4 regions of the Pseudoalteromonas sp. Hal040 genome follow, and region 3 is predicted to be linked to each of the others. Evidence: predicted binding sites of a transcription regulator. Region 3 holds the regulator's gene; each other region holds the start of a gene.

What was found. The regulator sigma-54, encoded in region 3, starts transcription at its own class of promoters, with help from an activator protein. The targets are predictions, from matches to a motif close to GTTGGCACGNNNNTNGNNT.
Region 1: a site for sigma-54 is predicted at 4,195-4,213, ahead of glnA (glutamate--ammonia ligase). Genes of this name have one in related genera too.
Region 2: a site for sigma-54 is predicted at 2,335-2,353, ahead of P4S60_RS01200 (BON domain-containing protein). Genes of this name have one in related genera too.
Region 4: a site for sigma-54 is predicted at 2,622-2,640, ahead of P4S60_RS09550 (EF-hand domain-containing protein). Genes of this name have one in related genera too.

What each region holds. Positions count from the first base shown of each region.
Region 1 is NZ_JARLUU010000001.1:3,411,348-3,416,615, reverse strand. It holds gene ntrC (nitrogen regulation protein NR(I)) at 1-911, opposite strand, end outside; gene glnL (nitrogen regulation protein NR(II)) at 930-2,000, opposite strand; gene P4S60_RS15930 (DUF4124 domain-containing protein) at 2,081-2,602, opposite strand; gene glnA (glutamate--ammonia ligase) at 2,733-4,139, opposite strand; gene typA (translational GTPase TypA) at 4,647-5,268, shown strand, end outside.
Region 2 is NZ_JARLUU010000001.1:265,041-270,308, forward strand. It holds gene pmbA (metalloprotease PmbA) at 1-534, shown strand, start outside; gene P4S60_RS01190 (VOC family protein) at 664-1,080, shown strand; gene P4S60_RS01195 (LiaF domain-containing protein) at 1,400-2,059, opposite strand; gene P4S60_RS01200 (BON domain-containing protein) at 2,389-2,955, shown strand; gene P4S60_RS01205 (YqaE/Pmp3 family membrane protein) at 3,012-3,170, shown strand; gene P4S60_RS01210 (hypothetical protein) at 3,425-3,634, shown strand; gene P4S60_RS01215 (methyl-accepting chemotaxis protein) at 3,619-5,268, opposite strand, start outside.
Region 3 is NZ_JARLUU010000001.1:3,095,940-3,101,207, reverse strand. It holds partial or broken gene mgtE (magnesium transporter) at 1-475, opposite strand, end outside; gene P4S60_RS14385 (HPr family phosphocarrier protein) at 687-959, opposite strand; gene rapZ (RNase adapter RapZ) at 973-1,818, opposite strand; gene ptsN (PTS IIA-like nitrogen regulatory protein PtsN) at 1,819-2,271, opposite strand; gene hpf (ribosome hibernation promoting factor) at 2,275-2,562, opposite strand; gene P4S60_RS14365 (RNA polymerase factor sigma-54) at 2,590-4,086, opposite strand; gene lptB (LPS export ABC transporter ATP-binding protein) at 4,202-4,927, opposite strand; gene lptA (lipopolysaccharide transport periplasmic protein LptA) at 4,924-5,268, opposite strand, start outside.
Region 4 is NZ_JARLUU010000001.1:2,091,922-2,097,189, forward strand. It holds gene ald (alanine dehydrogenase) at 1-115, shown strand, start outside; partial or broken gene rluB (23S rRNA pseudouridine(2605) synthase RluB) at 472-1,343, opposite strand; gene scpB (SMC-Scp complex subunit ScpB) at 1,340-1,930, opposite strand; gene P4S60_RS09550 (EF-hand domain-containing protein) at 2,061-2,582, opposite strand; gene P4S60_RS09555 (hypothetical protein) at 2,789-3,223, opposite strand; gene xthA (exodeoxyribonuclease III) at 3,470-4,279, shown strand; gene P4S60_RS09565 (energy-coupling factor ABC transporter permease) at 4,276-4,926, shown strand; gene P4S60_RS09570 (putative RNA methyltransferase) at 4,923-5,268, shown strand, end outside.

The sequences.
Region 1 (5,268 bases), 320 kb from region 3:
CGTAAACGCACCACGTTTAGGCGATGAAATAAGTCGTCACGAAACTTACCTTGTTTAACCAAGTCTTCGAGGTTTTGGTGCGTTGCAGCAATAATACGTACATCAACTTTAATACTTTGATGACCGCCCACGCGGTAAAACTCACCATCGGCTAACACGCGTAATAAACGCGTTTGAACGTCGAGTGGCATATCACCAATTTCATCTAAAAATAAAGTGCCACCATTCGCTTGTTCAAAGCGGCCTTTACGAATGCTGTCGGCTCCGGTGAATGCCCCTTTTTCGTGACCGAATAATTCTGACTCGACCAATTCTTTAGGAATGGCAGCCATATTCAGAGCAATAAACTGGTTTTCTTTACGAGGGCTGTGGTTATGCAGGGCACTAGCAACAAGTTCTTTACCTGTTCCCGACTCACCGTTAATCAGCACGCTCATGCTTGATGCTGATAATTTACCAATCGCGCGAAATACCTCTTGCATTGCAGGTGCTTCACCTATGATATGCGCATTGGTTTGTGGTGCTTGTTTGCGTTTAGTTTTCTTCGTTGAGTTAGCACGACAGGCGCTTTCTACCAGCGCAACAGCTTCGTCTAAATCGAACGGCTTAGCAAGGTACTCAAATGCCCCTTTTTGGAAGGCATTTACCGCAGAATCTAAGTCTGAGTGAGCGGTCATGATAATCACTGGTAAGCCAGGGTTTTGCTCGGCAATGGTTTCTAGTAACGCCATGCCATCCATGCCAGGCATGCGCACATCGGATACCAGTACCGTTGGCTGGCTAAACTTTAATGCATTCAGCACATCTTGTGCATTTGCATAGCTTTCAGTTTCAAATCCTGCACGTGCCAACGCTTTTTCTAATACAAAGCGAATTGAGGCATCATCATCAACTAACCAGACTGTTTTCATGACTACTCCAAAAAACCATTAATCCGTAAAAGGCAAATAGATATTAAATTCTGTATGGCCTGGCCAACTGTCACAATCAATGTGGCCATCATGTTGGTCAACCAAGGTTTGCGCTATGGATAAACCAAGCCCTGATCCATTTTCTTTATTGGTGATCATTGGGTAGAACAAGGTTTCACGTAAACTTTTGTCTATTCCCGGGCCGTTATCCGAAATTTGGATCAGCAAGGTTTTCTTCGGCGCCTTACCTGGTCGCCTGTGTTGATGGTTGATGCGGGTTTTTATTCTTATCTCGCCACCATCAACGAGTGCCTGTTGTGCATTACGAATAATGTTCAGTACCACTTGCTGGATTTTACCTTGGTCTATGTACACGCTCGGTATACTTGGATCGTAGTCTTTCACTAAAGTGATATTGGCATTGTTATCTAACATGCTCAGTTTAATCACTGACTCTAAGGCTTGGTGAATGTTGCCATAAGATTTATGTGGCAATTGATTCGGACCAAGCAAGCGGTCAACAAGCTCACGTAAACGGTCTGCTTGTTCGATGATTAATTCGGCACATTGATCTCGTTCTTGCTGATCAACCTCATACTGCAATAATTGCGCCGCTCCGCGAATTCCACCTAAAGGATTTTTAATTTCATGTGCTAAACCACGAATTAAATTACGTGCAGCTTGATATTGGTGCATTTGATTAGAGGCTTGATCGTGGCGAATTTCATCGTCCATTTGACGACATTCGAACAGAATATAATTGTCATCGTTGTTACTAATTCTGCGCGTACTAATGGTTAATTTCGCGTGACGAGAATCAACGAACACCACGTCAGCCCTGTGCTGGTGGCAATCGACACCATCGAATAACGAATATTGGGCAATGCGTTTTAAATCTATTGAGTGGTAATTAAATAGGTTATCGAACGGTTGGTTGATAATGCGTTTTGGGCCTAAACCTAAAAGCTCACTGGCGCTATCGTTTGCATAAACCAGCTTAAAATCTCGGTCGAGTAAAATGACGGCAGTACTTAAATTTTTCCAAATACTGTCGAGTAATTCAGAATTAAAGTGTGTTTCACTGAGCATGGTTGCACCATTTTAGTGCGTTGCGATTAAGTGCAGCTTAGCATACTCTTTTTACATTAAGAGACGTTATATCGAAAATTTTAGTTTCCGCCATAAATCGATGTTCTATGCATAAAAAAGGTGCTGACTGGGCTAACCGAAACGAGTTTATTATTCGCATCAAAAAGTTTGGCTTGTAATGTGTGTTCACCTCGCTCGACCTCTCTTAGTGCAAAGGTCGTGCTATTACTTGGTGCACCATGGGCTGAGCCATCAAATAAAAGTTGTACTTTAAAGCCATTTTCGAAGCGAGGGCTAATGCGTGCAGTAACGTACACAGAGCCGGTATTTTCTCTTACGGTTGCTTCATTTGCTGGTGATGAAATACTGACGTTAAATTTGACTGGCATCGCGCTTGGGGCGCTATCAAGTATGCTGGTGTCGGTAGCTGGCATGGTCAGGTTTTGGGTGTTCATCTTTACTTCTGTAGCACCAGGTCGTGGTGTATCAGAAAATACTAAAACGCCGTTCTTATCTTTCCAAGAATAGACTTTTTGCGCTGCGCCATAGCTAAAAAAGCTTAGAAAAATCAGCGATAGTACCAATAAAGTTGTGCTTTTCACCCTGCAACCCTGCATTTTTTAATCTAACTAAAACTGTAGAGTAGAACCCGCTCAATTACCATTAAAAAAGCCCGCGGAGCGGGCTTGAGAACACACATTTATTATCTTTAGATAATTCTGCTACAGCGTATTACACGCTGTAGTACATTTCGAACTCAACTGGGTGAGTTGTCATGTTAAGTTTTTCAACTTCTTTGCCTTTTAGCGCGATGTAAGCATCGATTAGGTCATCAGTGAACACGCCGCCAGCTTTTAAGAACTCACGGTCAGCGTCAAGTGATGCTAGTGCTTCAGATAAAGAAGATGCAACTTGTGGGATCTCAGCTGCTTCTTCAGCAGGTAGATCGTATAAGTCTTTGTCCATTGCATCGCCAGGGTGGATCTTGTTTTTGATACCGTCAAGGCCAGCCATAAGCATTGCAGAGAACGCTAAGTATGGGTTAGCTGTTGGATCAGGGAAACGTACTTCGATACGACGTGCTTTAGCAGATGGTACCACTGGAATACGGATTGAAGCAGAACGGTTACGTGCAGAGTATGCAAGCATTACAGGAGCTTCGAAGCCAGGTACTAGGCGTTTGTATGAGTTAGTTGACGCGTTAGCGAATGCGTTGATTGCTTTAGCGTGCTTGATGATACCACCAATGTAGTAAAGTGCTTCTTCAGAAAGACCAGCGTACTTGTCACCAGCGAAGATGTTCACGCCATCTTTACCTAGTGATTGGTGACAGTGCATACCAGAACCGTTATCACCAACGATTGGCTTAGGCATGAAAGTCGCTGTTTTACCATATAAGTGAGCCATGTTATGGATAACATATTTCATCTCTTGGATTTCGTCAGCTTTTAATACCATTGTATTGAAGCGAGTTGCGATCTCATTTTGACCCGCAGTTGCTACTTCGTGGTGGTGAGCTTCTACAACTTGACCTAGTTCTTCAAGAACTAAACAAGTCGCTGAACGCCAATCTTGTGATGAATCAACAGGTGAACACGGGAAGTAACCGCCTTTAACACCTGGACGGTGACCTTTGTTGCCACCTTCGTAGTCTTTATCAGAGTTCCATGAAGCTTCGATGTCATCGATTTTGTACATTGAACCAGACATGTCTGATTTGTATTTAACGTCGTCAAATAGGAAGAACTCTGGCTCTGGACCAAATAAAACAGTGTCAGCAATACCAGTAGAGCGCATGTACTCTTCAGCGCGTTTTGCAACAGAACGTGGGTCACGCTCGTAACCTTGAAGTGTTGAAGGCTCAACAACGTCACAACGGATTATTAGTGTTGCTTCTTCAGAAAATGGGTCCATTTTCGCAGATTCAGGAACAGGCATTAATACCATGTCTGATTCGTTGATACCTTTCCAACCAGCAATTGAAGAGCCGTCGAACATTTTTCCGTCTTCAAAAAAGTCTTCATTAACTTGATGATGAGGAATAGAAACATGCTGTTCTTTACCTTTAGTATCAGTAAAGCGTAAATCAATGAACTTAACGTCATTTTCTTTGATAAAATCTAAAACCGATTGTGACATGTGTCCTCCAATTGTTGGGTTTTATTTTTGCTGCATTATTGCTTTTGACTAATACAAGCTGGTTTCGTGCCATGTTTTTAACGCATTGTTTAGCCTTGTAAAAAGTGAACTCCATCTGGTTTTGTTAACTTTTTTTGCACTAATTTGGTGCGTAAAAAGATCATTCTGGTGCGTAAAAAGTGCGACTGCGATTTGCACAATAATTGCGCATGCCAATTTGTCTGTTGTAAACATGATTTAGTGCCAAAATATGGTTCAAAAACTAAAAATTCGCCAGTTTTGAGTTCAGATTCACTTTAAATTTCATAAATTTGTCATTTATAAAACAGATACTTATAAAAAGCCTGAAGAAAGTTTATAAATTTATATTGGATAAACTTTCATCCATGCCATTATTAAGGGATAATATGCGCCCTTTTAAATCCTATGCTGGGACATCTGGTGAAAATGCAGGTGAGTGCGTAGATCTTGCAGGATCAATGAGATTCAATTTCTCTGAGAAAAAATATGAGCATCGAAAAGTTAAGAAATATAGCGATTATCGCCCACGTTGACCACGGTAAAACAACTCTGGTTGATAAACTGCTTGAGCAATCAGGCACATTAGAAACGCGCGGCGGTAACGAAGAGCGCGTAATGGACTCAAACGACATTGAGAAAGAGCGTGGTATTACCATTTTAGCTAAAAACACAGCTATTTCTTGGAACGACTACCATATCAATATCGTAGACACCCCAGGACACGCCGACTTCGGTGGTGAAGTAGAACGCGTACTTTCGATGGCTGACTCAGTATTACTACTTGTTGATGCTCAAGAAGGTCCAATGCCGCAAACGCGTTTCGTAACGCAAAAAGCATTCGCACAAGGTTTAACGCCGATTGTTGTAATCAACAAAATCGACAAACCAGGTGCACGTCCTGACTGGGTTATGGACCAAGTTTTCGACTTATTCGATAACCTAGGTGCAACTGACGAACAGTTAGACTTTAAAGTAATCTATGCATCAGCTATCAACGGCTGGGCAACAATGGATTTAGACGAGCCATCAGATAACATGGAACCAATGTTCCAGATGATCGTTGACGAAGTATCTCCACCGGATGCAGATCCTGAAGGTGCTTTCCAAA
Region 2 (5,268 bases), 2.8 Mb from region 3:
AGCTTCTTGCTTGATAGCTTAGGGACTAAAGTCTTTAGCGATTGCGTGAATATCTCTGAGCGCCCGCATTTATTAAGAGGTTTAGCGTCTTCGCCGTTTGATGCTGAAGGTTTAAAAACGGTAGACCGTGAAATTATTCAAGGTGGTGAGCTGCAAACTTATCTATTAGCTAGCTACGCGGCACGCAAACTATCGATGACACCAACGGGTCATGCTGGTGGTATTCATAACTGGCTAGTTGAACAAACCCATGCCGATTTAAAAGCGCTATTAAAAACCATGGGCACAGGTTTATTAGTAACTGAGCTGATGGGCCAAGGTGTGAACACCGTAACTGGTGATTACTCACGTGGTGCAGCTGGCTTCTGGGTTGAAAATGGTGAAATCCAATACCCAGTCAGTGAAATCACGATTGCTGGTAACTTAAAAGACATGTTCAAGGCAGTTGTCGGCTTAGGTGGCGACATCGAGCGTCGCGGTGGTATTCAAACTGGCTCTGTATTGATTGAACAAATGCAGGTTGCTGGTAGTTGATTCATCAATAACTACTCAATTTTTAAAGCCTCACGTTTGTGGGGCTTTTTTATTTGAAAAAACGCTTTACCTAAACTTAACTTGAGGTTTTATCTTGATGGCAGTTTAAAAATAAAAAGGAAAACTACCATGTATTTAGAGCACGTAAACCTTGTTGTTAGTAATATTGATGCCATGCTGCACTTTTATAAAGCCGCATTCCCGCACTGGCGTGTGCGTAGCCAAGGTGATAGCACATGGTCAGGCAAACCGCGTAAATGGCTGCACTTTGGGGATGATTACCAATACCTTGCATTAAGCGATAACGGTGAAGCTGAAAACCGTGATTTAGCAGGTCACCAAGTGGGCCTGGCTCATTTTGCTTATGTGACAAACGATATTAATGCTGTAGTTGAGCGTCTGGTTTCGGCTGGTTATGAAATTGATAAACACGGCCCAGAAAACCCTTATCGTAAAAATGTATATTTCATCGACCCCGCAGGCTTTGAAGTTGAGTTTGTAGAGTATTTCAGTGATATCCCGAGTGAGAGGAATAATGACTTGTAGCTAGAGCTATCAGCTTTCAGTTTTGAGCCGAGCGGTGTTGTTTGTAGGCCTTTACCAAAGGCCTGCCTCGTAGGAGGTACTTTAGTGCCGAAAATTTAAGGAGCCATCAGCTTTCAGCCGTCAGTTTTGAGCCGAGCGGTGTTGTTTGTAGGTCAGGCATAGGTTGATCAAATGGCGTTGTATATAAGACGCGCCAAGCAAGCGTGACGCCTACGTTTGATGTAGGCGTGAAATTTATTTCGCGCGTTATCTTATTATATTGCGCGATGTAAAACTGCGGCTACGATAACTAGCACCTAGCACCTAGCACCTAGCACCTTTACTGCACCTTATTCATCTCTTTCCAACTGGCTTTTAGGCTGTTGGCAAAGCTGATGAACTTTTCTTTCATGGTGCGTTTTACTTTGATCTCAACTGAGCCTAGCCATACATTACCTTCAATGGTGATGGTTGGGCCTTGGCCTTTATTTAAGGCAACTGATTTGTTTTCTACGCTGCCAATCACACTAAACAGTTTAGATACCACATTGACATGTTCTGGCACGTAGATTTCGTCGCTACCTAAAATACAGTTCACATAAATGGTGACATGCTGATGTTGGAAAATTGCTTCACTAAAGTCGAGTTCGATTGAACCTAAACAGTTTGTGAGGTGAATTTCTTTTGGTACCACCCATTGGCCGCCGCGCTCATTTGAACCCAAAATGCTTCGAAGCTGCAGGCTTTCGTTGTCGCTGCTATGGCTGTAGTGAGGTTTAAATTGCGCATGCTTTTGCGATTTGTAGTCAATATCTGCCTTCAGATCTAAATCAGCAACAAGCTCAACGAGTACTTCGTTGCTGGTGGCCGCCATTGCTTGGTCTAGGCGGCGTTCAAATGCTTCAGCTGAAATAACAGCATGACTGTAGTTATAAATGAGTTGATCAATAACTTCTTCTCTTACTTGATCGATTGGGCGATCTTCAAGTTTAACGGCCATGGTAGTTCCCTGTTGTGATTATCAAAGTGATTTTTCTGTTATTCGTTATGTGCAAAGCTTAGGCCAAAGTTTATTTCTTTATAAATCAGTTTGTTGTGTTTTTAGCTGAATAAGCTACTTCGTTAAATTAACCACAGATTAATAAAATCAGCAACTAAATGGTTATTTTTGCAACATTGTGAACATCTTACCGAGCAGCTTGTAAATCTTTACCGAAATGAATATAAATCACCGCTGAATTGGCATTTAACCTATTGAAAATTAATAATTAAATAGTTGGCATCATAGTCGCATTAGTAAAACTGTCTTTAATCAAAAGGAGAAAGATTATGAACACTTTTAACAAATCTATGATTGCCGCTTTAGTAATTGGTGCAACTAGCATGTCAGCTCAGGCAAGCAGCTGGGAAAATGAAAGTAAAGATGCTTGGATTGATGGTAAGGCAGAAACTGTGCTTCTTATGAACACAAACCTTAACAACTTTGACATCAACACTGATGTAACGAATGGCAAGGTTGTATTAACAGGTAAAGTTGATAGCGAATTAGATAAAGAGCTTGCTGAAGAGCTGGTTCTTAGCCTAGATGGCGTTAGCTCTGTAGATAACAAACTAACGGTTGTTAAAAACATGAAGGCTAAGAAGATGAAAGCGGATAAAGCTGATTCAGCCGAAAGCGATTTAACCGATGCAAAAATCAGTACTGTAATCACAACGCGTTATTTATTTAACTCAGAAGTGGGTGGTACCGATATCGATGTTGATACCGACAACGGTGTAGTAACACTGAAAGGTACTGTTGAGTCTGATGCAGAAAAGCAATTAGCAATCAGCATTGCTGAAAACGCTGAAGATGTTCGCAAAGTAATCGATGAATTAACGATTGTTGCTGAATAACAGCAAGCCTACATAGCCCTGCTTTGGCTGGGCTTCTATTTTTCAAGGAGTGAGTCATGGATTTAATACGTATTATTTTATCGGTTTTAATTCCACCTCTCGGCGTATTTTTACAGGTAGGTTTAGGTGCGCAGTTCTGGATTAATATTCTTTTAACCTTATTAGGGTACATTCCAGGTTTGATTCATGCTGTGTATATCATCGCTAAGCGATAATCACAGCATTAATTAGCAAGGATGGGTAATGGAGCACAGCAAGGAAGGGCTGTAGGAGTAACGGACGATAAACCGCAAGGAGTTTACAGTATGGACAATGTAGCTAAGCACAAAGGACAACAAGGAAGTAACAAGGCGTTATGGAGTAGCGCACAATGGCAACGCTTTATGGATAAAGTGAACGGAAATGACAGCAAGGAATAAGCTTAGGCTGGGAGCCAAACAGGATGAAGCTAGCGTAAGGAGGGGACTATATGGAACAAGTACAAACGCAACCAACACAAGGATTGACCGACAAAGGAGTTGCTTTATGGAACAAGCAACAGTGGCACGAATTTATGGAACACGCGAAAGCGGTTGCGCCACGATTAACAGGGAAGGCTGACGATAAAAACCCGATGTCATCTTCAGGTGACATCGGGTTTTTAACTACTTCAGCAATTTATCTTTATAACTTAAATTGATTAACAGTCTTATTTAAAGACGCAGCTAATTCATTCAAATCACGTGCTTCATCCGCCAATTCATGGGCATGATCCGCAGTGCTATTCACTAAGTGATTAATCGCTGCCAAGCTATTGTTGATATCTTCTGCAACCACAGTCTGCTGTTCTGTCGAAGTCGCAATTTGATGACTTTGATCTTGTACATTTGTCACTGATTGCGCGATATCTTGCAGTGCTTGCAATACAATTTGTGTTTGCTCAACTGAGCCTTCAGCACGTTCTTGACCTTGTTGCATCATGGTTGATGCTTGTTGAGCAATTTGTTGTAAACGGCTGATCATATTGCGAATATCATCAGTAGATTCTTGCGTTCTGCTTGCCAGTGAACGAACTTCGTCGGCAACAACTGCGAAGCCTCGGCCTTGCTCACCTGCACGGGCAGCTTCTATCGCCGCGTTTAGTGCGAGTAAGTTGGTTTGTTCAGCGATTGAGTTGATAACATCAACCACCGCGCCGATATTGCCGCTTTCTTGCTCAAGACCCGCAACGACTTTAGATGCTTCACCGATGTGACTCGCCAGAGCGGTCATTACTGACTGAGCTTGAGTCGAGCGTTTAGTGCCATCTGCAGTAATAGTTTGTACTTCTTCAGCGGCATTATTAGTGTGCTGCGCATTACGCGAGATTTCCATCACTGTAGAAGCCATTTCGGTTACAGCCGCACTCACACTGTCAACTTGTTGCTTTTCTTGCTGAATTTCATCGTTGGTTTTTTGCGAAACAATTTTCAACTGACTCGCAGCTTGGCTTAGTTGCTCAGCCTGCGCGGCAGTATTAAGCATCATCGCGCGCAATTTATCGATGAAGGTGTTCATGTGATGAGCAAGTTGACCCACTTCGTCATGACTCTTAATTTCGATTTTTTGTGTTAAATCGCCATCACCTGATGCGATATCACGCATGATGTAAGTCAGTTTAGTCAGTGGTTTGGTGATCATTTGCGTTGCCCAGAAGATCATCGCAATGATAATCGCGATAATGATGATCACTGAGGTTGTGGTTGTCATCACCGCATCGTTCACTGGTTCATCAATCATACTGGTTGGAATTAAAATACCCACGTACCAATCAAGGTAAGGGGTTTCTAATTCAAGGCGGTTGTATACAACGTAATATTGCTCACCTTTGAAAGTCACAAAGCTACTACCATCTTTTTGGCTTTTCATCGCGCGGTTTAATTCGCTAAAGCCTGAAGTGTCGCTAAATTGCTTTTCGAGGGCATCTAAACCTTCTTTGCCATTCGGACCTTCGTCAGTCACAGACAGCTTGTGGCCAGTGCGTTTAGAAAAGTGCACAACCTTTTGGTTGCCATCAAGTAAGAAACCAAAGCCTTGGCCATTAAAGCGGATTTCTTCAACCATGTCGTTGATATTATTAAGCTGTAAATCAACACCACCAAAGCCAACAAGCTTGTTTTGTTTATAAACAGGCTGTTGTACAACTGCAGAGGCATTACCTGTGGTTAAATCCACAGAAATTGGGCCTACATAGAGTTTGTTGATCTTTAGAGCGTCTTGCCACCAACCACGTTTATAAGCGTAGTAAGGCTGGCCGTTGTAATGACTGGTACGCTCATTTTCTTTGAAATACTC
Region 3 (5,268 bases):
CTACATCGAGGGTAACATCTGGACGAATGGTTACCGTATCGCTGTTCATCAAGGCACCAGCTGAGCGCTCTTGATAAGAAAGTGCTTGCGTTGCCCTTTCTCTATCTTGCGAATCCATGGCACTGACAACGTCTTGGTATACGGTATCAGGAAGACTACGTAGGACTTCACCTAAGTCATCGTCGTCCATGTCTTCTGTCGCCGCGGCGATGTGCTCAGGTTCCATCTGGGCAATAATGCCAAGACGTACATCTTCAGACAGTTCTTCTAGAACATCACCGCGGACATCTGGGTCAACCAGTTGCCAAAGCATACGACGAATTTTATGAGGAGAAGATTCAAGTAAAAGGGCTGTATCACAAGGCGCCGTTTTAGCTAACATACCGCGCACTTGAACAAATTGACCACTATTGAGTGACTTGGTCACTTGTTTGAGTTGTTGTAGTGGGTAATCTTGTTCAAAGGCTTCTGGCATTGGCGTCCTTACAACTGAAAAAAGTTTAAATAGGCTAAGCAAATACAGCATAGTTGCTTTGTGGTGTATTTGCAGAGATATCGTCGCACTGCGATAAATTTATTAAGAGTTTTGTAATTTAGAGAAGCGAGCGATATAAAAGTAGGATATTTAAAGGGAATTTTAAATATCCGAATTAAGTTTACCGTAAACCCCGAAGGCTTAGCAAATGCTATTCTTGCTCGTGAAAGCGTTGCGCAATTAATTCGCCAATTGCCGTTAATGCGGCATCAGCATCTGGGCCTTCGCATACAACACGAACTTCTTTACCTTGGCTGCTTTCAAGTAGCATTAACGCTAACACGCTGTCGCCTTCGGCTTCTTTATCGTCTTGATAAAGCGTAATTTTGGCATCAAATTGCAGCGCTAATTGCGCCAAAACAGTGGCAGCACGAGCATGTAAACCAAGTTTATTTTGAATTAAAAAAGTATCTTCAGCGTGCATTCTAGGTGCCTAATTAAATGTCTTGTTCACGGTGACGAATTTTTACATTGGCATGGCTTTTCGCAAAGCTTTCACCAATTGTTTGCGCTAAATAAACAGAGCGGTGTTGGCCACCGGTACAACCAATTGCGATAGTTAAGTAACTGCGGTTATTGCGCTCTAAATGTGGCAACCATGTTTGCACAAAGGTCTGTATTTGCCATGTGAACTTTTGCACTATGCTGTGGCTCGCAAGATAATCTTTTACTGGTTGATCAAGGCCTGTTAGCGGCTTTAAATCTGGCTCCCAGTGTGGATTGGGTAAAAAGCGTGCATCAAATACGTAGTCAGCTTCTTTTGGAATACCGTGCTTAAAGCCAAACGACATAAAGGTGATAATCAACTTTTTATCTTTTTTACCTAAGATCTTTTCGCGAATTGATTCAGCTAACTGATGAACACTCAAATCAGTGGTATCAATCATAAAATCAGCACGAGTAATCAGTACATCGAGCAAGATTTTTTCTTGTTTAATAGCAAGATCGAGTGGCAAAGAATCAATCGATAATGGATGTAAGCGGCGTGTTTCTGAAAAGCGCTTTATCAGGGTTTGATCATCACTATCTAAGTAAAATAGCGTTGGGTTTGCAAACCCTGGTAGGTATTCAAGAATATCATTAAATTCTTGCTGCTCTTTCGGTAAGTTACGTACATCGATACTGACTGCTATTTTATCGTAATTATCAGATACGCTACGTACGAGTGAAGGCAGTAAATTCACTGGAATATTATCAACGCAATAATAGCCTAAGTCTTCAAGTACTCGTAAAGCGACCGATTTACCTGAGCCTGAGCGACCGCTGATAATAATTAATTCCATTTATGCCTCTGCTGATATGACCTGAAACAGTTGCTGATCGGTTGTAGCACTGCGTAACTGTTTACAAAATTCTTTATCTTTAAGTCTATCAGCAATTGTTGATAAGGTCTTTAGGTGAAGCTGACAGTCACCATCTGGTACGATGAGTGCCACAAATATATCAACCGGGCGGTTATCAATAGCATCAAAATTGATGGGTGATTCACTCACTATGATAAACGCATGGGGCTCATCGGCACCGCTCATTCGACCATGGGGAATAGCAATACCGCGACCTATGCCGGTGCTGCCTAGTTTTTCTCGGTTGAGCAAAGCATCTAGGATATCTTGTTGCGATAAATGAGGAAGCTGCTGGTGGGCCAGTTCGCTGATATATTCAAGAATTCTTTTTTTGCTATTAAAAAGGACCGCAGCTTTGCTGCAGTCCTGGTTAGTAAGTGAACTTAGTTTCATAATTTAATGTCGAGCTAATTTCTCTTTGTGTTTAATGACTTGGCGATCAAGTTTATCGATCAGTGAGTCAATGGCTGCGTACATATCTTGATGTTCTGTAGAAGCGAACAATTCGCCTCCGTTTACATGTAAAGTTGCTTCTGCTTTTTGGCTTAATTTTTCTACATCTAGAATGACATGAACATTATTTATATGGTCAAAATGCCTTTCTAGTTTCGCAAACTTGGTGTTTACATAGTCTCTTAATGAATCAGTGATTTCTACATGACGACCAGTTAAATTTAGTTGCATAAGCATTTTTCCTTCTATGTAAAACGTCTAAATCAAACTCTTACGCTGATTAGACGGAGGTATTGCTAGAGACTCACGATATTTTGCAATTGTACGTCTAGCTACTTTAATTCCTTGCTCAGCCAATATATCTGCAATTTTACTATCACTCAATGGTTTAGCTGAGTTTTCTGCAGCCACTAACTTCTTGATTAAAGCGCGTATTGCCGTAGAAGAACACTCACCACCATTTTCGGTGCTGACATGGCTTGAGAAGAAATATTTCAACTCAAAAATACCCCTCGGGGTATGCATATATTTTTGCGTTGTTACACGTGAAATTGTCGATTCATGCATTTCGACCATTTCAGCAACATCATTTAGCACCATCGGCTTCATCGCTTCAGGGCCGTGCTCAAAGAAAGCTTGTTGTTGTTGAACGATACAGTTGGTTACTTTTAATAACGTATCGTTACGGCTTTCTAAGCTCTTAATAAACCACTTTGCTTCTTGTAAGTGAGAGCGAATAAATTGGCTGTCGCTACTCGATTTTACTGAGCGAGACATAGCCGCATATTGGCTGTTCACTCTAATCTTTGGCATACAATCTGGATTTAACTCAACCACCCAGCGACCTTTTACTTTTTTCACTGATACATCAGGTATAACGTACTCAGACTCTTCGCGTACTATGCTATCCGCAGGCTTAGGATTTAAGCTGTGAATAAGCGTCATCACTTCTTTAAGCTCATTTTCTTTAAGCTTAGTCTTTTTCATCAAAGTGCGATAGTCGCGACTCGCTAATAATTCGATATGCTCAGATAAAACCATTTTAGTTTCAGCTAAATATGGTGTGCTAGCGTCAAATTGACGAAGCTGAATACACAGGCATTCTTGTAAACTGCGCGCGCCAATACCAACAGGATCGAATAATTGTATTCTTTTTAAGACCGCTTCAACTTCATCAAGTTCGATTTCTTCTTCATCGTTATTTTGATTAAAGCTTTCGACAATATCTTCACAGCTGATCGTTAAAATACCTGAGTCGTCTATGGCTTCTACTATGGCTACGGCAATCGCTTCGTCAGTTGGGCTAAATGGTGTGAGCTGTAATTGCCACATCAGGTATTCTTGTAGGGTTTCAGTTGATGCGCCTTGGTAAATAGACTCATCTTCAGGCATCGGTCCTGATGATGTTGATGGGGCTGCGCTCATGTACTCGTCCCACGTGACGTCCATAGCTAAGTCATCACTTACGGTGTCTTTATTGAGGGCGTCACTGCTTTCTTGCTCGTATTCGCTAGGTGCTTCTTCTGCAGACGCGCTCAGTTGCATATCGTCAGATTCCGCTTTTTGCTCATTCTTACCGATACTTTCTTCGTTGTAATCAGCCTCTTCCACTTCAAGTAGGGGATTACTATCAAGCGCTTCTTGAATTTCTTGCTGGAGATCCAATGTACTGAGCTGCAACAAACGAATCGCTTGTTGCAGTTGTGGAGTCATTGTAAGTTGCTGGCCCATGCGCAGCTGTAATGATTGCCTCATGTATCCCTAACAATCCTTTTTAAGTTATCGATGACTGTGCAAACACAGTTAAGTCATTATCGATTTATTGTCATTGTTATAAGTCTAGCAGATGCTCTAGTCGGTGGCGTAATGGTTACAGCCTGAATTGCTCGCCTAGATATACATCACGTACAGTTTGGTCAGCTAATACGTGCTCAGGTGTGCCTGATGCAATTAGCTCCCCATGAGAAACAATGTAGGCTTTTTCACAAACATCAAGGGTTTCTCTAACATTATGGTCAGTAATGAGTACCCCAATACCGCGGTTTTTTAGGTGCTCAATAATTTTCTTTATATCTAACACTGAAATTGGATCAACACCAGCAAAAGGCTCATCTAAAAGGATAAATTTAGGATTTGCGGCTAATGCGCGAGCAATTTCAACGCGGCGGCGTTCGCCACCTGACAGCGCCATACCTTGGCTGTCACGGATATGTTGAATGCTAAATTCGTCGAGTAAGCTGTTTAGCGTTTCTTCGCGGGTGGTTTTATTTAGATCTTTACGGGTTTCTAAAATTGCCATCAAGTTTTGATAAACCGTCAACTTTCTAAAAATTGACGACTCTTGCGGCAGATAACCAATACCTAAACGTGCGCGGCTATGCATTGGTAAAAGCGTAATGTCGTTATCATCAATGCTGATTTTACCTTTGTCGCTGGGTACTAAGCCTACAATCATATAGAAGGTTGTCGTTTTACCTGCGCCATTTGGACCAAGTAAACCAACAATGCTGCCAGCTTCAACTTCAAGGCCTACACTTTTAACCACTTGGCGGCCTTTGTAGCTCTTAGCTAAAAGCTCTGCTTTTAATGTGCTCATGGTTGGCCTTTGTTATCTTTTTTGTTTTCAACTGGAACTAGGATCGTGTGTACGCGATCTGTTGAGTTTTCGTCTTTTTCGGCGCTGATCAGCTGTTGAGCCATATCGTAGGTAATGCTTTTAGCCGTTACTTTTTGGCCCGATTGAGTGACTTCAGCTTCGCCATTGAGTGTTAAGAAGCGTTTCGCAACATCGTAACGTACTTCTTGTGCACTGGCGCTCATTACGGTGCCATCAGCTTGCTTTTCTTCGAAATAAGCAGGATTACCTGTCGCGATAATTAATTCGACAGTGCCTTCGGTGTCTCCACCGTGTGCTTCAAGACGTTCTGCTGTAATATG
Region 4 (5,268 bases), 1.0 Mb from region 3:
TGCACATTTCTTAAAAGGCTTAAACGTGATCAAAGGCCAAGTTACTTATAAAGAAGTAGCTGAAGCTTTCAACATGGAATATGTTGACCCACGTACAGCGGTTGAAAATGCTTAATAAGGGCGCGTTGACCTTTGTGGATTAAATTTGTTCACTCTAGGGGCGATTTAATCGCGGCGCGAGATTTGTAACCTAGTGGACTAAGTAAAAATCGAGCAACAAAGAGTTAATCGCCCCTAGGAAGAACCCGAAGGGCAGCGCGTGTTTGGCATTGATGCTGCGTTATCGCCTATTTATGTGGAACTACCACACTTCATAGGCTCTGCCTTGCCTAAATACCAAACACACTGCTGCAAAATTAATCATAAAAGGTTAACACGCCCTCGAAACAAAAAAAGCAGCGATATCGCTGCTTTTTTTATGCCTGTTTGCAAGTGAAGAGCTCTACCTGCAAACAAGTTTGAATATAGTTTCTAACGACGCTTAGTTTGTTTAGCGCGTTGATTGTGCTTTTTAACCGCTTTACGGATTTGGTTAATTTTAGCACGTTTGTCTTTACGCTTTTCAGGAATAACCGACAGCTTAGTTTGCGTTTCGCGGCCAAGTTGTACTGTTTTACGTAAATAGTTAACCGTGTCTAAATCAAGCTCAGCCCAACCACCTTGTGGCAAACGCTTATCAAGCTCTAACTTACCGTAACGAATACGGATAAGACGCGATACTTCAACATCTTGTGATTGCCATAAACGACGAACTTCGCGGTTACGACCTTCTGTTAAAGTCACATTAAACCAACGGTTGATACCTTCACCACCCATAGGTTTGATGTTTAAGAATTTCGCAGGACCATCATCAAGCTCAACACCTTTTGTTAAAGTGCGCGCGTTTCGTTTGTCACTTCACCAAACACGCGAGCAGAGTACTCGCGCTCTACTTCGTAGCTTGGGTGCATTAAACGGTTGGCAAGTTCGCCATCGTTAGTAAACAGCATTAAACCTGCGGTATTAATATCTAGTCGGCCAACTGCAATCCAGCGCTCGCCATCGACACGTGGTAAACGGTCAAATACCGTACGACGACCTTCAGGGTCTTTACGTGTACATAACTCACCTTCTGGTTTGTTATACATAAGTACACGACAAATTCGGTCGGCTTTATCTTCGATTTTCACTACGTGACCATCAACACGAATTACATCGGTTGCTTCTACGCGGTCGCCTAAACGGGCCACTTTACCATTCACGCTCACGCGATTGGCATCGATGTATTTTTCCATTTCACGACGTGAACCCACGCCAGCACGGGCTAATACTTTTTGTAACTTTTCAGTTTCTACATTACTCATTCAGATAGTTCTCTCACAGAAGGATCGCTCAATAACTGGTTGATTTTACTCTCCTGAAGTTCAGGTAACGGCGGTAATTCATCTAAACCAGCTAATGAAAAATAATCTAAGAAAGCGGATGTTGTAGCATACAACGCTGGGCGCCCTGGCACTTCTTTGTGGCCAACAACCCTAATCCACTCTCTTTCTAATAAGGTTTTAATAATTCCTGAGCCAACAGTCACACCCCGTACTTGTTCAATTTCACCACGGGTAATAGGTTGTCTGTAGGCAATCAAGGATAAAGTTTCTAGTAGTGCTCTTGAGTATTTAGGTGCGCGTTCTTGCCATAAGTTTGCCAGCCAAGGGGCTAAACTGGCACAGGCCTGAAACCTGTAACCGCTGCCAACTGCAACAAGCTTGATGCCTCGGGTTTGATAATGCGTTTGAATCTGTTCGATTGCATTATTAATGCGTGGCATAGATACGCTTAAGTCAGCTAATACTGTCTCTTTTAAATGACGTTTAGACACAGGTTTTCCAGCAACAAAAATCGCGGCTTCTATGATTTCGACTAACTGTTCATCACTGATACGTTTTGTGGCCATTGCTACTAAAGGTCATTTTAAATCACTAACGCACTATTATGACAGAAGTCAGCCAAGGTTGGAAAAATTATTGTAAAAAAGCCAGTGTAAAACACTGGCTTTGGGGGATTTTTATGAATGAATATTGAAATTAGCTCTTTTTGACCATTTCAAGGGCATCATCTTCTGCCACATCGCTGCCATATTTGCTAATGTAGCTAATGAACTCGGTGCGACTTACACGCTTATCTTTGTTGCTATCCATGTAGCCAAAATGATTTGCGATGTCGTCGTCATCCGCTTCTTCAATAGAGATGTAACCATTTTTATCGTTGTCTAACGATTTAAAGTCACTTTCGATCGGGTCAAACTTAGCGATTTCTGCTTTAAATGCTGATTCAGACACCTCGCTATCTGTTGCCACTTTGCCTGTATTTAACTGCATGTAGGCGTTAAATTCTGTACGGCTAATTTGCTCATCCATGTTGGTATCGATGTTTGAGAAATGCTCCCAAATTGCATCGTCATCTGCTTCTACTTTCGAGATATAACCATCATGGTCGTTATCTAGGCTGCCAAAATCGCTGTCGATTTTTGCTAAAGAGTTACTTGCAGAACATGCTGATAGGCTTAATGCTGCTAAAATTGTTGATGCTAAAGTTAACTTGTTCATAAGACATTTCCTTGTAGTCGATTAGATTCAGTTAGACTATTTCAAGTTGAATGCCAAAATGCCTTATTAACTAAAATCAAGCACTTACAACCACGTTAAGTTTTTATTAAGCCTATGATTTAGAAAGCTTTTCATGGGTTGCTGTAATTTTTTCATAAAAAAAGCGCTCCGATGAGCGCTTTTTACAAATCACTAAAATGTCGCTATTAGATAGCTGCGTTTTGGTAACGCTTAACGAAATCTGTTACTGCTTCGCCATTACATTTTAAGGTATTTAAGTTACCAATTTTTTCACGCACAGGTGTTAAACCTTGCTTAAGTGCAGTAATACAAAGCTGAGTTTCTTTTTGCTCATTTTTAGCAAACACTTCAACAGCTGCTTTTGTTGCTGCTTCTTGTGATTGTGCTTTTTTAGCAATTTCACGGATATCTGTGCCGTTACATAAAATGCTTTGTGAAAAACGTGACATTGAAATGCCGTGTTTTGCTGCTTCTTTACGTGCAGCGGTAAACCCTTCGTTCGCACTTAAGCTACATAACTTTGATTCGATACGGTTATCAGCTGAAAAGTAGTGCGGGTTGCTTGCTAATGAGCCAAATGAGATACATGCAAGAGAAAGCATCACTAATTGTTTTTTCATGGTTTACCTTTAAATAGTACATAATATGAACGGGTGGTTTGCGCGCATTATATAAACAAAAATCAGTAGATCAACTGAATTATTTATTTAATTTAATAATTAATAATGAGTTAACAATGTCTTTAAAATAAGCAGCAATTGATCAACATTTACTCAATTTGATTTTCGTAATTTGCTCATGAATAAGCCCTAGTTTGATGATAGAATTGCGCTAAACGAATAATCAAAAATACAGATAGGTAAACCATGAAGGTAATCTCATTTAACATTAACGGGCTGCGCGCTCGTTTACACCAATTGCAGGCTGTAATTGATAAACATCAACCAGATATCATCGGCTTACAAGAAATCAAAGTGCACGATGAAGCCTTCCCTCTCGAAGACGTACAAAAAATGGGCTATCACGTTTATTTTCATGGTCAAAAAGCGCATTACGGTGTAGCAATGTTATGTAAGCAAGAACCTAAATCTGTTGTAAAAGGTTTTGCAACCGATACCGACGAATCACAGCGCCGTATGATCAGCGTAACAGTGACACAAGAAAATGGTCGCGACTTAACGGTAATGAATGGCTACTTCCCGCAGGGTGACAACATTGCCCATGAAACAAAGTTTCCTTATAAGCGTCAATTCTATAAAGATTTAATGACCCATCTAGAAGATAACCACACGCCTGATCAAGATGTTATCGTGATGGGTGACATTAATATTTCGCCAACTGATCTCGACATTGGTATTGGTGAACCAAACCGTAAACGCTGGTTAAAAACGGGTAAGTGTTCTTTCCAACCTGAAGAGCGTGAATGGTTAAGCACGTTATTAAACTGGGGCTTTAAAGATACCTTCCGTGAACTTTATCCAGAAAAAACAGAACAATATTCGTGGTTTGATTACCGCTCAAAAGGGTTTGATGACAACCGCGGTCTGCGTATTGATGTGATCTTAGCAACCCCTGCTCTTGCTGAGCGTTGTGTTGAGTCTGGTATTGATTACGAGTTGCGCGGTATCGATAAACCATCTGATCATGCGCCAATTTGGTCAACATTTAACGCATGATAGACACTCTGCAATGGCAGCTCCCATTGTGGAGCTGTGTGGCTATAATAATTTGGCTCAGCTTTGATAAACAATGCCTGTCACATTTGCTGGCAACACCGATAAGACAAGTGGGTGTGCTCGCATGTGCCCTTGTACTTGCGGTACTGTGGCGTATTAAAGCAGGCATATTACCTGGCCTCGAATTGCATATTTTGGGGGTCACCGCAGTGACCCTAATTTTAGGTTGGCGACTGGCTATTTTTGCAAGTACCTTGGCGAGTTTGTTGTTAGTGCTGGTTGCACAATTGCCAATCAGTTTATTGCCTGTGCATTTGTTATTTACAGCGTTTATTCCAATTACGTTGAGCTATCTGTGCTTTGTAATTTGTTACACCTATTTACCAAGACACTTTTTTATTTATATCTTTTTATGCGCGTTTTTAACCGCAGCTGTTATCGCCTGTATTAAAATACTCACCAGTGGTGTGCTTTATTACTTGCTTGGTGATTACAGTTTTATTGAGATTTCAGAAAACTATTTGATCCTGTGTGCCATAATTTGGTTTCCTGAAGCGATGCTCAATGGCATGGCAATCACCTTGTTGATCACCTATCGCCCTTACTGGGTTAAAACCTTTTATGATAAGGACTACTTAGACTCATGAGTCTTCACTATCACTGCCCGCTTTGCAAACTTGAACTGACACTCACCGATAAAACGTACCGCTGTGACAATAATCACAGTTTTGATATCGCCAAAGAGGGTTATGTAAATTTACTTCCCGTGCAAAATAAAAAGTCGAAACAACCGGGCGATAACCTTGAAATGGTGCAAGCACGCCGCGCATTTTTAAGTGCCGGGCACTATTTATTTTTACAGCACGCTTTAGCTGAGTTAGTGGCATCTCTCGCACCAAGTTCAGTGATTGATTTAGGCTGTGGTGAAGGCTTTTACACCCAGGCAATTGCAGCACAATCAAGTGCCGATGTATATGGTGTTGATATTT